Regions from separate parts of the Aeribacillus sp. FSL K6-1121 genome, predicted to be linked through region 3. Evidence: riboswitches for the same ligand, from Rfam matches in the RefSeq annotation. Region 3 holds a riboswitch; each other region holds the start of a gene.
What was found. A riboswitch is a leader RNA that binds a small molecule or an ion and turns the genes downstream of it on or off. The one in region 3 is predicted to bind thiamine pyrophosphate.
Positions count from the first base shown of each region.

Region 1: it holds a riboswitch for thiamine pyrophosphate, as region 3 does, so the genes downstream of both, tenI (thiazole tautomerase TenI) here and thiT (energy-coupled thiamine transporter ThiT) in region 3, are expected to answer to the same signal.
Region 2: it holds a riboswitch for thiamine pyrophosphate, as region 3 does, so the genes downstream of both, NSQ61_RS08205 (acetylornithine deacetylase) here and thiT (energy-coupled thiamine transporter ThiT) in region 3, are expected to answer to the same signal.
Region 4: it holds a riboswitch for thiamine pyrophosphate, as region 3 does, so the genes downstream of both, thiC (phosphomethylpyrimidine synthase ThiC) here and thiT (energy-coupled thiamine transporter ThiT) in region 3, are expected to answer to the same signal.

Region 1 covers NZ_JBBOPS010000001.1:2,069,137-2,072,301, forward strand. Annotated here, with positions in the region: gene thiS (sulfur carrier protein ThiS) at 1-202, opposite strand, end outside; gene thiO (glycine oxidase ThiO) at 210-1,322, opposite strand; gene tenI (thiazole tautomerase TenI) at 1,309-1,923, opposite strand; TPP riboswitch at 2,063-2,171, opposite strand; gene NSQ61_RS10095 (monovalent cation:proton antiporter family protein) at 2,226-3,165, opposite strand, start outside.
Region 2 covers NZ_JBBOPS010000001.1:1,669,554-1,672,718, reverse strand. Annotated here, with positions in the region: gene NSQ61_RS08210 (hypothetical protein) at 310-969, shown strand; TPP riboswitch at 1,036-1,136, shown strand; gene NSQ61_RS08205 (acetylornithine deacetylase) at 1,261-2,526, shown strand; gene tenA (thiaminase II) at 2,559-3,165, shown strand, end outside.
Region 3 covers NZ_JBBOPS010000001.1:3,823,358-3,826,522, reverse strand. Annotated here, with positions in the region: gene NSQ61_RS18560 (DUF2179 domain-containing protein) at 1-193, opposite strand, end outside; gene NSQ61_RS18555 (DUF418 domain-containing protein) at 297-1,532, opposite strand; TPP riboswitch at 1,705-1,808, shown strand; gene thiT (energy-coupled thiamine transporter ThiT) at 1,877-2,437, shown strand; gene menC (o-succinylbenzoate synthase) at 2,479-3,165, opposite strand, start outside.
Region 4 covers NZ_JBBOPS010000001.1:447,451-450,615, reverse strand. Annotated here, with positions in the region: gene floA (flotillin-like protein FloA) at 1-188, opposite strand, end outside; gene NSQ61_RS02225 (NfeD family protein) at 205-1,488, opposite strand; TPP riboswitch at 1,682-1,797, shown strand; gene thiC (phosphomethylpyrimidine synthase ThiC) at 1,933-3,165, shown strand, end outside.

The DNA of each region.
Region 1 (3,165 bases), 1.8 Mb from region 3:
ATCCCCCTCCAACAAAATGGACAATTTCAATTTGATCACCATCATTTAATGTCTGGATACTGTATTGTTCTTTTGAAACAATTTCACCATTTCGTTCAACGACAACAATTCTTTCCTGCAATTGAAAAAAGTTCAGCAAATCTTCTATGTTCCGAACACTATTCTCCACTTCCATCTGCTGGCCGTTAATGCGAAGTTTCACTGTTTAATCACCTCCCTTTCGCATCAGAAAGCAATCGGTTTAAAGAGAAGGTATGAACATAACGCTCATATTGATTCGTTTTCAAAATCATGTCTTTTACGATCAAGCTTGTAATCGGCGCTAGAAGAATGCCGTTTCGATAATGGCCGGTCGCAAAAAAGATTCCCTCATGCTCCGGGTGCTCGGCAAAATACGGCCAGCCGTCAGCTGTTTGCGGCCTGAGCGACGACCAAGCACTAACGACCGGTTCAGACCCGATTTCTGGCATAATTTTCTGAACCTTTATCATTAATTCGGATACTCCTTTGACTGTCGGATGCGTATCCCAGTCGTTTTCATAAGAAGTTGCTCCAATAATAACGGTGCCGTCTTTTTTCGGTACGATATAACAGTGCTCGTAAAACACTGTTTTGTTGATCACCAGTTTTTTCGGTTTTATGGCTAAGCATTCTCCTTTAACGGGCTTCATTGGATTTCTCAGCCCCAGCTTTTCAAAGAAAAAGCCACTCCAAACTCCGCTTGAAACGACGACTTTTCCACATATAAAAACTCCTTGGGAAGTGACAAGCTTGTATGCTTTTCCCTCTTTAATCACGTCGAAAACAGGACATTGTTCAAAAATAGATGCACCATATTTTCTAGCGCCTTTCGCATATGCGTGGCAAACAGATGAACCTTTTACTTGGCCGTCATGCTTAAGCCAAAGAGCTCCCACAATGTCTTCAGAAACATGTGGCTCATTTGCCAGTACGTTTTCCCTTGAATGCCATTCTAGCTCATCCTCATCTGCAAGCGATTGCAGAAAGCGGCCTTCATCCTCAGTAAATGCAAGCCGATACATGCCTTCCTGCACAAGCTCAATATCCACACCAGATTGCTCCAATAATTCTTTTGCAAGGCTCGGATATAAATTTCGGCTCTCTAAGCATAGCTCAAAAAATATGTCTCTTTTTTCATTTTCAGAATGGGCACCCAGCATTCCTGCTGCAGCGGATGTCGCTTTACCTCCGATTTCGCCGCTTTCAAACACGGCGGTCTTCAGCCCTGCTTTTGATAGCTCATAGGCGATCCCTTGGCCGATGACCCCTCCCCCGATGATTCCAACATCAAAAACGTTCATTTGAAAAAGCTTCCCCTTTCCTGAAAAGTTTGGCAGCGCTCTCTGGATCTTTCGAAGAAAAGATATAGGACATAACGGCAATACCGCTTGCTTTTTTTTCTAAAACCTTTTGCATATTATCAGGCGTGATCCCACCGATGGCGATAATAGGAATATTGACGTGTCCAACGATTTTCCCAAGCAAATCTGTTCCCTTTGCCGGAAGTCCTTTTTTACTGTTCGTTTCAAAAACGTTTCCGAAAAAACAATAGTCTGCTCCGTCTTTTTCTGCTTTTACCGCTTCATCTAATGAATGGACGCTGACACCGGCTTTTATTTGCGGAAAAGCGCTTTTCACTTTTTTTACCGGCAGGCCGGTTCCCGGAAGATGAACATTTTGAACGCCTGTTAGGAGCGCAACATCGAGCCGATCGTTGATAACAAGCTGTTCTCTCCTTATCCCGTTTGCCAAAAGCTGTTCTACAAGATGAATGATCTCACATGGTCTTTTATTTTTTTCTCGTATATGAACGTAATCAACATGATCTGATATGGACAAAATTATGCGTATTAGCTCGTTGACCGGTTTTGTTCCGTCTGTTACGGCATGAAGTTCCAACATTGTACATTCCTTTCATGAGAAAGACGCTCACACTCGTCTTTCAAGGTTCAAAACTGGAAAGCAGCTGTCCAAGGGTGAGACTGGAAACAATAAAAAACCACCTTCCTTGCTGGAAAGTGGTAATGGAATATCAGACATATGTTTCAAATTCCCACTTCCCTACGCTGGCATCATCCAGATCAGGTTCAAAGGGTCTTAAAGTCAACACTTTAATCTCAGCCTTTCCAAAGGCTCCCCTAGTGGATGCTTATTAAATTTTCATACTAATTTCATGCTATCACAATTTGTTTTGTTTGCAAATATTATTTGCTAAATTCCAGCTCATCTTTTAACTCATTTACATATTTGCGGGAACCCGTTACAATCAAGCGGTCCCCTTTTTTCAATTCGGTATCGCCGTGAGGCACAATGGAATCTTCACCTCGAAAAATCCGGACAAAGATACAATCTCCTGTAAACGGAAAGTATCGAAGCTTCATTCCATCATATTTTCGGTTATTCATATTAATTTGATAAAGAGAGTTGTCTTGGTTTGTTAAGATCCGCATAACGCCAGGCGATTCGATCAAAGCCCTGAGCAGCGTTTTTGTTGACAGCATGACGGAAAATACGCTGATCCCCTTTTCTTTTAATGCTTGATCCAACTCCGGGGAAGAAATTGAGGCGATGACCTGTTCTACGCCGCATTCTTTTGCATATGTCGCAATTTCCGCATTTCTTTCTTCATCCCCAGTAGCCACTATTACTATATCAGCTTCCATTATGTGGTGTTCATTCAATGATTCTATCGAATAGTCTTTCAATTCTTCAATTTTAAACACCGATTGAGCAGTCCCGTTTTCAATTTTGTCTTGCTGTGTATGATATACGGTTGCTTCATACAAATTTTTGTCCAATTCTCTTGTGACTGGAAGGGTCATTTGATTTGCACCAATAAAAGCAATTTTCTTTTTAGGCTGCACCGCCATTTTTTTAGGGAATAATTTTTTAAATCCTATCGGCGTGATAATGCTTGTTAACACGGCAACTACTATTAGTGCGTCAGCCATTTGCTTATCAATCAGTTCGATTCGCTGTCCAATTTCAGCTGCCGCAATAACTAATGATAAAGTAGCAGTCAACAAGAACGCCGCCGCAATCGTTGTATTCGTATCATACCATTTTCTCAGCACAAAAACGGGAATAAACTTTGAGATCAAGAGGGCGAGAAATAACAAAGGAATTAACAAAAGAAGGTTCGGA
Region 2 (3,165 bases), 2.2 Mb from region 3:
CAACATTCTCTTTTTTTTATTTGCGAACAATAAACATCTAAAATGGACTTTGAACTGCCCCTGTTTTGTTTTTTGATCGTTCCGAGGAAGAGGCCAAAATCACTGTTTTCGATGCCCTAAGAAATGTTTCCCGGAAAAATGAAGCGCTGTTTCTTTCAGCGAAGACTTTTCATTTTTGATTTTCGCAAAAATGGCTTACAGATTTTCAATTTTTGCTAATATAAAAACATGTTTTTCTTCTCGAATTTTTGAGCCATATTCGCTATAATTAAATTTGCTTTATTTTGAAAGAGAAGGAGATTGGGAAGGTTGACAAAGCAGCCGACAAATCTTGTGATAACCTTATTGAAAGTGCTCATTGCAGTGGTTGTTGTATTGGTTCTTTTTTATTTCATCGCCTTTAATGATGTCCTAGTCCGTTTTTTAACCTTGCTAATGAACGGATGTTTAGTCGTTCTCGTATTTCTTTTGTATCGAAAAATGGATCGGATTGGACCGGTCAATAAAGAGGGGAAAAAGGAGTTTGTTCAAAGCGATTGGATCAACGAGACGGAAATGATGAAAAAAGAACAGCAGTTAAATAAATTGGAGCTAGATAAAACACAATTATTGGAGGAGCTTTTGACGAGAGCGAATATCGGTGAAGAAGAAAAACAAATGTACCGACTTCGAATTCGCGAAAAGGAGAATGAAGCTTCCAAGTTGAAACAAGAGCTTGTGCTTATGAAAGACAGAGTTGCTCACTTGTTGTTGAAAAGAGATCCGGAGATGGAACGAATTGTTCAGATCCTCGGGGCAGAATTTATTTTAAACAGTTCGTTTGACGAACTCAACCAGAAGTTTCAACAGGTGCACATACAACTGTCTGATGAGGCGATCCGCCATTTGCAAAGAGAGAATTATATTGATGAACATCTCCAGTTTACGAGGATCGGCTATCGAGAACTGCTCAAGACGGCTAAAAGATGACGCAACCAGCTTGTCATTTTGCAAACGATATGATTTAATGTAATAAAATCAAAATTTCATAGAATTATCAACCACTAGGGGAGCCGAAAGGCTGAGAAAGGCGTGTGCCTTGACCCTTTGAACCTGATCTAGATCATACTAGCGTAGGGAAGTGGTGCAGTAATATCGAAACCTGTCTATGGGTTTTGTATATACTTGCCCGTTCCCTTATATTGGGAACGGGCTTTTTGCATTACAAGGCTGGTTGGCAAACCATTTTTCAAAACAAAATGTTAAGAAAGGGGAGACAACGTGTTACAAACGCTATTTCAGCAAATTGATGAAAGGGAAGAAGAACTTCTGAATCTTCTAAAAACACTCGTATCGTTTGAAACGCCAAGCCCTCCGGCAAGAAATGCAAAAGAGGCTCAAAAGTATGTCGCCTCATATTTGGAAGACATCGGCTTTTCCATTGATCAATGGGATTTATATGAACAAGATCCAGTCGTAGTAGGAACGAAAAAAGGAAAAGATCCAGAAAATTACCACAGTTTAATTATTAACGGGCATATTGATGTCGCTTCAATCGAAGAGGGAGAAGAATGGCTAACGCCTCCTTTTGAGGCAACGGTTAAAGGGGATTACATATATGGACGCGGTGTAGCGGATATGAAAGGGGGAATGGCTGCCAGTCTGTTTGCATTAAAGCTGCTGCAAGAAAACGGCATTGAGCCGGGAGGGGATATCATTTTTCAGTCCGTCGTCGGTGAAGAAGTAGGCGAAGCAGGAACAAAATCGTGCTGCGACCGGGGATATCGAGCTGATTTTGCCATCGTTGTCGATTCAAGCAACTGTGAAATACAAGGGCAGGGCGGGGTGATCACGGGCTGGATTACAATTGAAAGCCCCGAGACATTTCACGATGGCACGAGAAGACAAATGATTCATGCCGGCGGGAAGCTTTTTGGGGCAAGCGCGATTGAAAAAATGATGAAAATTATTGAAGGACTGCGAGAGCTTGAACAGCATTGGGCAGTGATGAAAACGAGCAAAGGCTTTCCGCCTGGTTCTGCCACAATTAATCCTGCAGTGATTGAAGGTGGAAGGCACGCCGCTTTTGTGGCCGATAAATGTTCCCTTTGGATTACCGTTCACTATTACCCGGAAGAGCATTATGTAGAGGTGATCCGGGAAATTGAAGAACATATCCATCATGTTGCAATGGCTGATCTATGGCTTCGGAAATATCCTCCGAAATTTAAATGGGGCGGCACATCGATGATTGAAGATCGAGGAGAAATTTTCCCAGCTTTTTCATATGACGAACATTCACTCGGAGTGAAAACATTACAAAAAGCACATAAACTGGCATTTAATGAGGAAGCAAAGCTGACGATGTCCCCTACTGTGACAGACGGCGGCTGGCTGAGTGAAGCGGGAATTCCCGTCGTTTTATATGGACCGGGCACGCTTGAAGATGCACACTCGGTGAATGAAAAGCTGTCCATCCCCCAATTAAAAACATTTACAAAATCGCTGATCGCGTTTTTATTTGATTGGTATCAGAAAAAACGATGACAATTACAAAAGCTGTGAAAGGGGTAATTCAAATGTTTACAGACCGATTGTATAAAACTGCAAAACCGATTTGGGAAGCGAGTTACCATCATCCGTTTGTTCAAGGAATCGGCAATGGGACGCTGGATATCGACAAATTTCGCTTTTTTATGGAGCAGGATTATCTTTATTTAATCGAATACTGCCGCCTGTTTGCCCTTGGAAGCTTAAAGGCTCACAATCTTCAAACAATGACAGTTTTTGCTGATCTTCTACATTCGACGTTAAAAGTGGAAATGGATTTGCATCGTCAATACGCTGAAAGAATAGGAATAGAGAAGGAAAAATTAGAACAAGTTCAGCCTGCTGCTACAACCGTTGCATATACGAGCTATATGTTAAATGTGTCGCAGCGAGGATCATTGGCAGAACTGGTTGCCGCAGTCCTTCCATGTACATGGAGCTATTATGAAATCGGCACACGCTTACATGAGATTCCTGGTGCTAGTGAACATGAGTTTTACGGCGAGTGGGTAAAAATGTACGCATCAACAGAATTCGGTGAATTGGCAAAATGGCTGAAAGATTTAATGAATGAGCTTGCAGAAGGAAAACGGGAAGAAGAATTGAAATGGCTGGAAGATATTTTTGTCACAACGA
Region 3 (3,165 bases):
ATGCACTAATATTGTAAATATTAGATAAATCTTGAAAAACTATTCCTAAAGCGACAATATAAATCGCTGCTTCTAGCAAACCTATACCAGCAGCAGCCTTTGTTTGATTTTTCACTAACAAAATAGTTCGGATCGTCAATACTGGTACATACAATAATTGCAGCAAAAAAATAAAAATTGCTTGTAGAAACATGTTGCCTAGACACTCCTTTGTTCCATCATACTATAAATTATTTTCAAAAAGAAAGAGCTATCATAAACTCAAAATCTGAGATTTGAAACTACATTTTTACAATTCATCTTGATCTGTTATTATGCTTCGAAACTTCCTTTTTCATGCGAATAGGCTGGCGCTTGAAATACATCGCTGTTCTCCATACCCACTCCAACGGCCCTAATTGAAAATATTTAAACCAAATATGGCTGATGATAAGCTGCACGGCAAAAATTGCGAGTGCAAGCCAAAAACCGGCGAAGGGGTATACTTTACCGTACAATCCCAATCCGTAATGATAAAAAAGATATGTACAAATAACAGATTGCATGATGTAATTTGTCAATGACATGCGTCCAACAGGCGCAATCTTCTTAACAATTTGCCGACAGATTGGGTGAAAATATAAAAATATGAGAGAGATCACATAAAACAACATGAGAAATGGTGCACCGAACACCATGTAAAAACTATTTTCAGCGGTGACCGCAAAAATATTTAACGGAAGCCCAATGATAAGCCCGAAAAACCAGATGGCTGTTAATAACCTTCGATGCTTCTCCGGTTCTTGAAAAAGCTTTTGTTTCGCAAATATCATGCCAACTAAAAACATGCTGATATATGGGAGCATGTTTATTATATAGACAAGCGGTTGAAAAGGCCACATGCCAGACATAGACATGTAAAAAAGCCGATCATGAATACGCTGATGGAAAATATCAGTAAAACTTCCGTTTTGATATGAATGGATTGCGTTTCTTGCCTCCTCTTCCAGTAAGGCAGCCTGCTCTCTTTTTTGGACTAAAGCATCCTCACCATTGGATACAGCCGTCATCAAACCAATAAGGAGCAAATATAAACTAAATAAACATACAGTCCATACCAAAAGGGTTTTCCAGGAACACTTCCGGAAAAAAAGGAGAAGAAACCCCAGCACAGCATAATCCATTAAAATGTCTCCATCCCAAATGAAAAATGAATGAATTAGTCCAAATACAAAAAGCACCACCAGTCTGCGTATATATATAGAAACAAAGTTCCTGCCGTTTCCTAAAGCCCGTTCCTCCATGATGATGATTCCAAATCCGAACAATAATGAGAACATTGTAATAAACTTCATTTGTACAAATATTTCCAAAATATTTTTCGTTAGAAAATCCCATGTTCTCCATGTTTCAGTAAAAAAATTTTCGCTGCCTATTTGGTATAAATATACATCTGGATAGCTGAAATGCGCCATATTCACAAGTAAAATGCCAAATATCGCAGCCCCCCGCACCACATCCACTACTTCATAACGCTCACGTTTAAGATTCAAACCAAAACCCCCATTCTGAAAAAAGTTCTTATTGTTAACGCCCTTTTTTCATTACTTTTTGTCCAAAGGCTGCATTTCAGCTTTATCATGTTTAAATTTATTTGAATATAGCGAAAAAAGAATGACAATTTTCTTATAGTCTATTATGATAGACATAAGATTCGAATATCAACAGATCCACAAGGGGAGCTATATGCTGAGAGTGGACGGATATTTCGTCCAGACCCTTTGAACCTGTTAGTTAATGCTAGCGTAGGGATGTGGAAGTATACTGATCCATGATACAGCCTTTTCCCCCTTATGGATATTTGTTGATAGCAAATAATATACAGGGGGTTTTATTTTTGGAAAAAAATCGCTTATTACTATTAATAGAAGCAGCAATCTTTGCAGCATTGGCAGTTATACTTGATCTTCTCCCTTCCATTCAATTATCATCAGCCATTTCTATATCCATTGCCATGGTGCCTGTACTCATATTATCGTTTCGATCCGGTGCAAAGATTGGCTTCATTTCCGGCTTTTTATGGGGATTATTGCAAATTGTATTAGGTGATGCATACATCCTGATGCCTGTTCAAGGCTTCATCGACTATTTTCTAGCTTTTTCCTTTATCGGTTTAGCCGGTCTTTTCTGCAAAACTATCCAAAATAAGCTGAAAGATGGAAAGAAAAGCTCTGCTCTTGTTTTCATCATCTTTGGCGTCTTCATCGGAGCTTTTGCACGTTATTTTTGGCATTTTATCAGCGGTGTCTTTTTCTTCGGAGAATATGCACCAGAAGGAATGTCAGCGGTCGTTTATTCTTTGATCGTAAACGGCATTACGATGATAGGAGCGTTTGTATTATGCGCTGTCGTTACTGTTATTCTCATTATGGCAGCGCCAAGATTGGTTGTAAAATAAACAAAATCATCCTCTGCAAAACATGCAGAGGATAATTTTGTTTATAGGGTAAATACTTTCGTTTCAACAGTGTATTTTTTTAATTTTTCACGGCTTACATGAAAACCGATCCCCGGGTTATCAGGCAAGGCAATTTTTCCATTATAAACCGATATTTCCGGTTCAATAATATCTTCTTCCCAATACTTAGATGAACTGGATATATCTCCTGGCAGTGTGAATTGTTCAAGTGTCGCTAAGGCTATATTATGGGCCCGTCCAATCCCTGATTCAAGCATCCCTCCGCACCAAACTGGAACATTTTGCTCTTTGCAAAAATCATGGATTTTTTTTGCTTCTGTCAAACCGCCAACACGGCCGATTTTTATATTCATAATTTTGCAGCTTCGAAGTTCAACAGCCTTTCGAGCATCTTCGAAGGAACAAATACTTTCATCTAAACAGATCGGTGTGTCCAATTCTTTTTGAAGTTTGCTATGATCCACAATATCATCGTGCGCAAGAGGCTGCTCAATCATCATTAATTGAAACTCATCCAATTGTTTTAGATGATTTATATCTTTTAATGTATAGGCACTGTTCGCATCAGCCATTAAATCCAAGTTCGGAAAATGCTTCCGTATTTCCTTAACTACTTCAATATCCCAACCTGGTTTAATCTTTATTTTTACTCTCTTGTATCCTTCCTCCTGATATTGTTCAATAAGACTGATTAAATCTTTTATTGT
Region 4 (3,165 bases), 3.4 Mb from region 3:
AACGGATTGATCACTCGACTTGGAATGACTCTGCGCAGCCTCATTCCAATAAGAGTCAAAATACTGATGCGAACGCCAGCTGCCAGAGCGGAAATCCAAAGCATAATCGGCACAAAAGAGAACAAAATGCCAAGCAAAATAAGACCTAATACGATAAGACCTAGTAAAAGAAAAAATGATACATCCATGTGACATACCTACCTCCTATTCATTTTCATTAATAGCTCTCACAACAATTCGTGAGCCTTCTACTTTAACAATTTTCACTTTTTTTCCTTTCTCAATATACGTCCCTTCTGTCACAACATCCAATCTTTCCTCTCCATCGGTCATTACTGTTCCTGCCGGCCGTAAAGCAGTCACAGTTACACCCGTTTTCCCAATTAAATCTGTACGATTTTGATTGGATACATAACCTTTCTCCGTGCTGATTGAATCATTTAAAATAATTTTTTTAAACCATTTCATACGCTTACCAATCACCTTTGACATAATGAATATTGTGAATATCGAAATGGAACCGGCAATAAAAAGAGAAACCGCCATATGTCCTATATGATCAGCTGCTAAAAATAAACTTAAAAGGACTGAAAGAAAACCGATTGCTCCAATAATTCCTCCTGGAACAAACAATTCTGCAATTATAAGCAGAACCCCAAGCACGAACAAAACAACCGTTTCCAATCCCGCAAGCCCTGCAATAAAATGACCGAAGAAAAACAAAAACAGCGCCAATAGTCCAATAAAACCAGGAATGCCAAACCCAGGAGTGTACAATTCTAACACAAACCCTAAACCGCTAATCGTTAATAATATCGGAATGGTATACATGTTTGTTACAAAACGGGCTATTTTTTCAGCAAACGTCTCCTCAGTCTCCTGGACTTTTGCACCTTCCATTCCGATCGATTTCAAAAGCTCTGCCCGGCTTTTGGCGATGCCTTCACCATACCCGACTTCCATCGCTTGTTTTGCTGTTAATGTTAGTAATTCTCCTTTTTCTGCACCATATTCGGGCATATCCAAGCTGCTGTCTACCATCGCCTCAGCGAACATAGGGTCTCTGCCATGAACCTCAGCAGCATTTCTCATCTCTGCTTTCCAAAACGATTGCACTTTTACTTCTGCAGCATTGCCATTGGAGTCAATGACAGCTGCTGACCCAATGGTACCGCCAGGATGGTAATATATTTGATCAGCCCTTAATGCTATATAAGCCCCTGCGGAAATCGCATGTTTATTTACATAAGCGATTGTTTTGATATCTGTATCCATAATCATTTTACCTATTTCTATCGCTGCCTCTAAAGCACCGCCAGGAGTGTTCAATTCAAAAACAATGACATCCGCTTTTTCTTTTTCCGCCTCCTGAATGGATCGTTTAATAAAATGCACCAACCCTTTTTCAATTGTATTTTCAATCGGAATAAAATAAACGGTTTTCCCTTCAGCTGATTTGGCATCAAAAGACGCACAAATAATCGACAAGATGAGCAGCAGAGCGCAAATAGCGAAAAACTTATTGTTTGATTTCAGGCCTCTCCCCCCTTATTTTTTGCCTAATATTATTACGGACAATTGCGCAGAAAGTTTCAAAAATCAACAATTCTGCAAACATACATGAAACGAAAAAATATTTTCATTATTTTTCATATTATGTTACTATTAAAAAAAATATATAACCATCTACTAGGGGTGTCCAATTAGCTGGACTGAGAGAAGAACGCGCCTGAAGTTCTTCAACCCTTTGAACCTGATCTGGATGATGCCAGCGTAGGGAAGTAGGTAGCGGGAGTATTTGTATTGCCTTCTTTTTCTATATTGAATTGATCGGGTTCGTGCTAAAGCGAACCCGTTTTTATTTTTCACATCCCATCTCCCCTCCTATTTTTCTATGCACATCTTCAGATAAAAAAATGGAGGAGGAGAAAAATGAAACATTATTTCGAAAACATGCAGTTTCCAGCAAGCAAAAAAATTTATGTGACTGGGTCAAGACCCGATATTCGGGTTCCGATGAGGGAAATTCAATTAACTCCCACGAAAACGGAAGCGGGAACGTTTGAAAATGAACCTGTAAAGGTTTATGACACGAGCGGTCCCTATACAGATCCTGATTTTCAGGCAGATATTCATAAAGGTTTGCCGGCTGTACGCAAACAGTGGATTTTAGACCGTCATGATGTTGTAGAATATGACGGGCGCCAGGTAAAGCCTGAGGATAATGGATTTCGCAATTGGGAAGATCACAATATTGCCACACCTTTTCATCGAAAGCCTTTCAAAGCAAAAAAAGGTGCTGTCGTTACACAAATGCACTATGCAAAAAAGGGGATCATCACCCCAGAGATGGAGTTTGTGGCGATTCGTGAAAACATGGATCCTGAATTCGTTCGTCAAGAAGTCGCTGCCGGCAGGGCCATTATTCCGTCCAACATTAATCACCCGGAAAGTGAACCGATGATCATCGGCCGGAACTTTCATGTAAAAATTAATGCCAACATTGGCAATTCAGCTGTAACATCGTCAATCGAAGAAGAAGTTGAGAAGATGCTTTGGGCCATCCGCTGGGGCGCTGACACAATTATGGACCTGTCAACAGGAAAAAAAATTCATGCAACAAGAGAATTTATCATCCGCAACTCGCCCGTGCCGGTTGGAACCGTCCCGATTTACCAAGCGCTCGAAAAAGTAAATGGCGTTGCTGAAGAGTTAACATGGGAAATTTACCGTGATACATTAATTGAGCAAGCAGAACAAGGGGTCGATTATTTTACTATACATGCCGGCGTGCTGCTTCGCTATATCCCTTTGACCGTCAACCGGACGACCGGAATCGTATCCCGCGGCGGTTCGATCATGGCGCAGTGGTGTATGGCGCATCATCAAGAAAACTTTTTATACACTCATTTTGAAGAGATTTGCGAAATTTTAAAAACATATGATATTGCCGTTTCATTAGGTGACGGCTTGCGTCCCGGATCTATTCGAGATGCCAATGATGAAGCGCAATTTGCCGAATTGAAAACGCTCGGTGAATTGACGGAAATCGCCTGGAAACATGATGTCCAAGTCATGATCGAAGGCCCTGGGCACATTCCGATGCATAAAATTAAAGAAAATGTTGATTTAGAAAATGAAATTTGCAAGGGGGCTCCTTTTTAT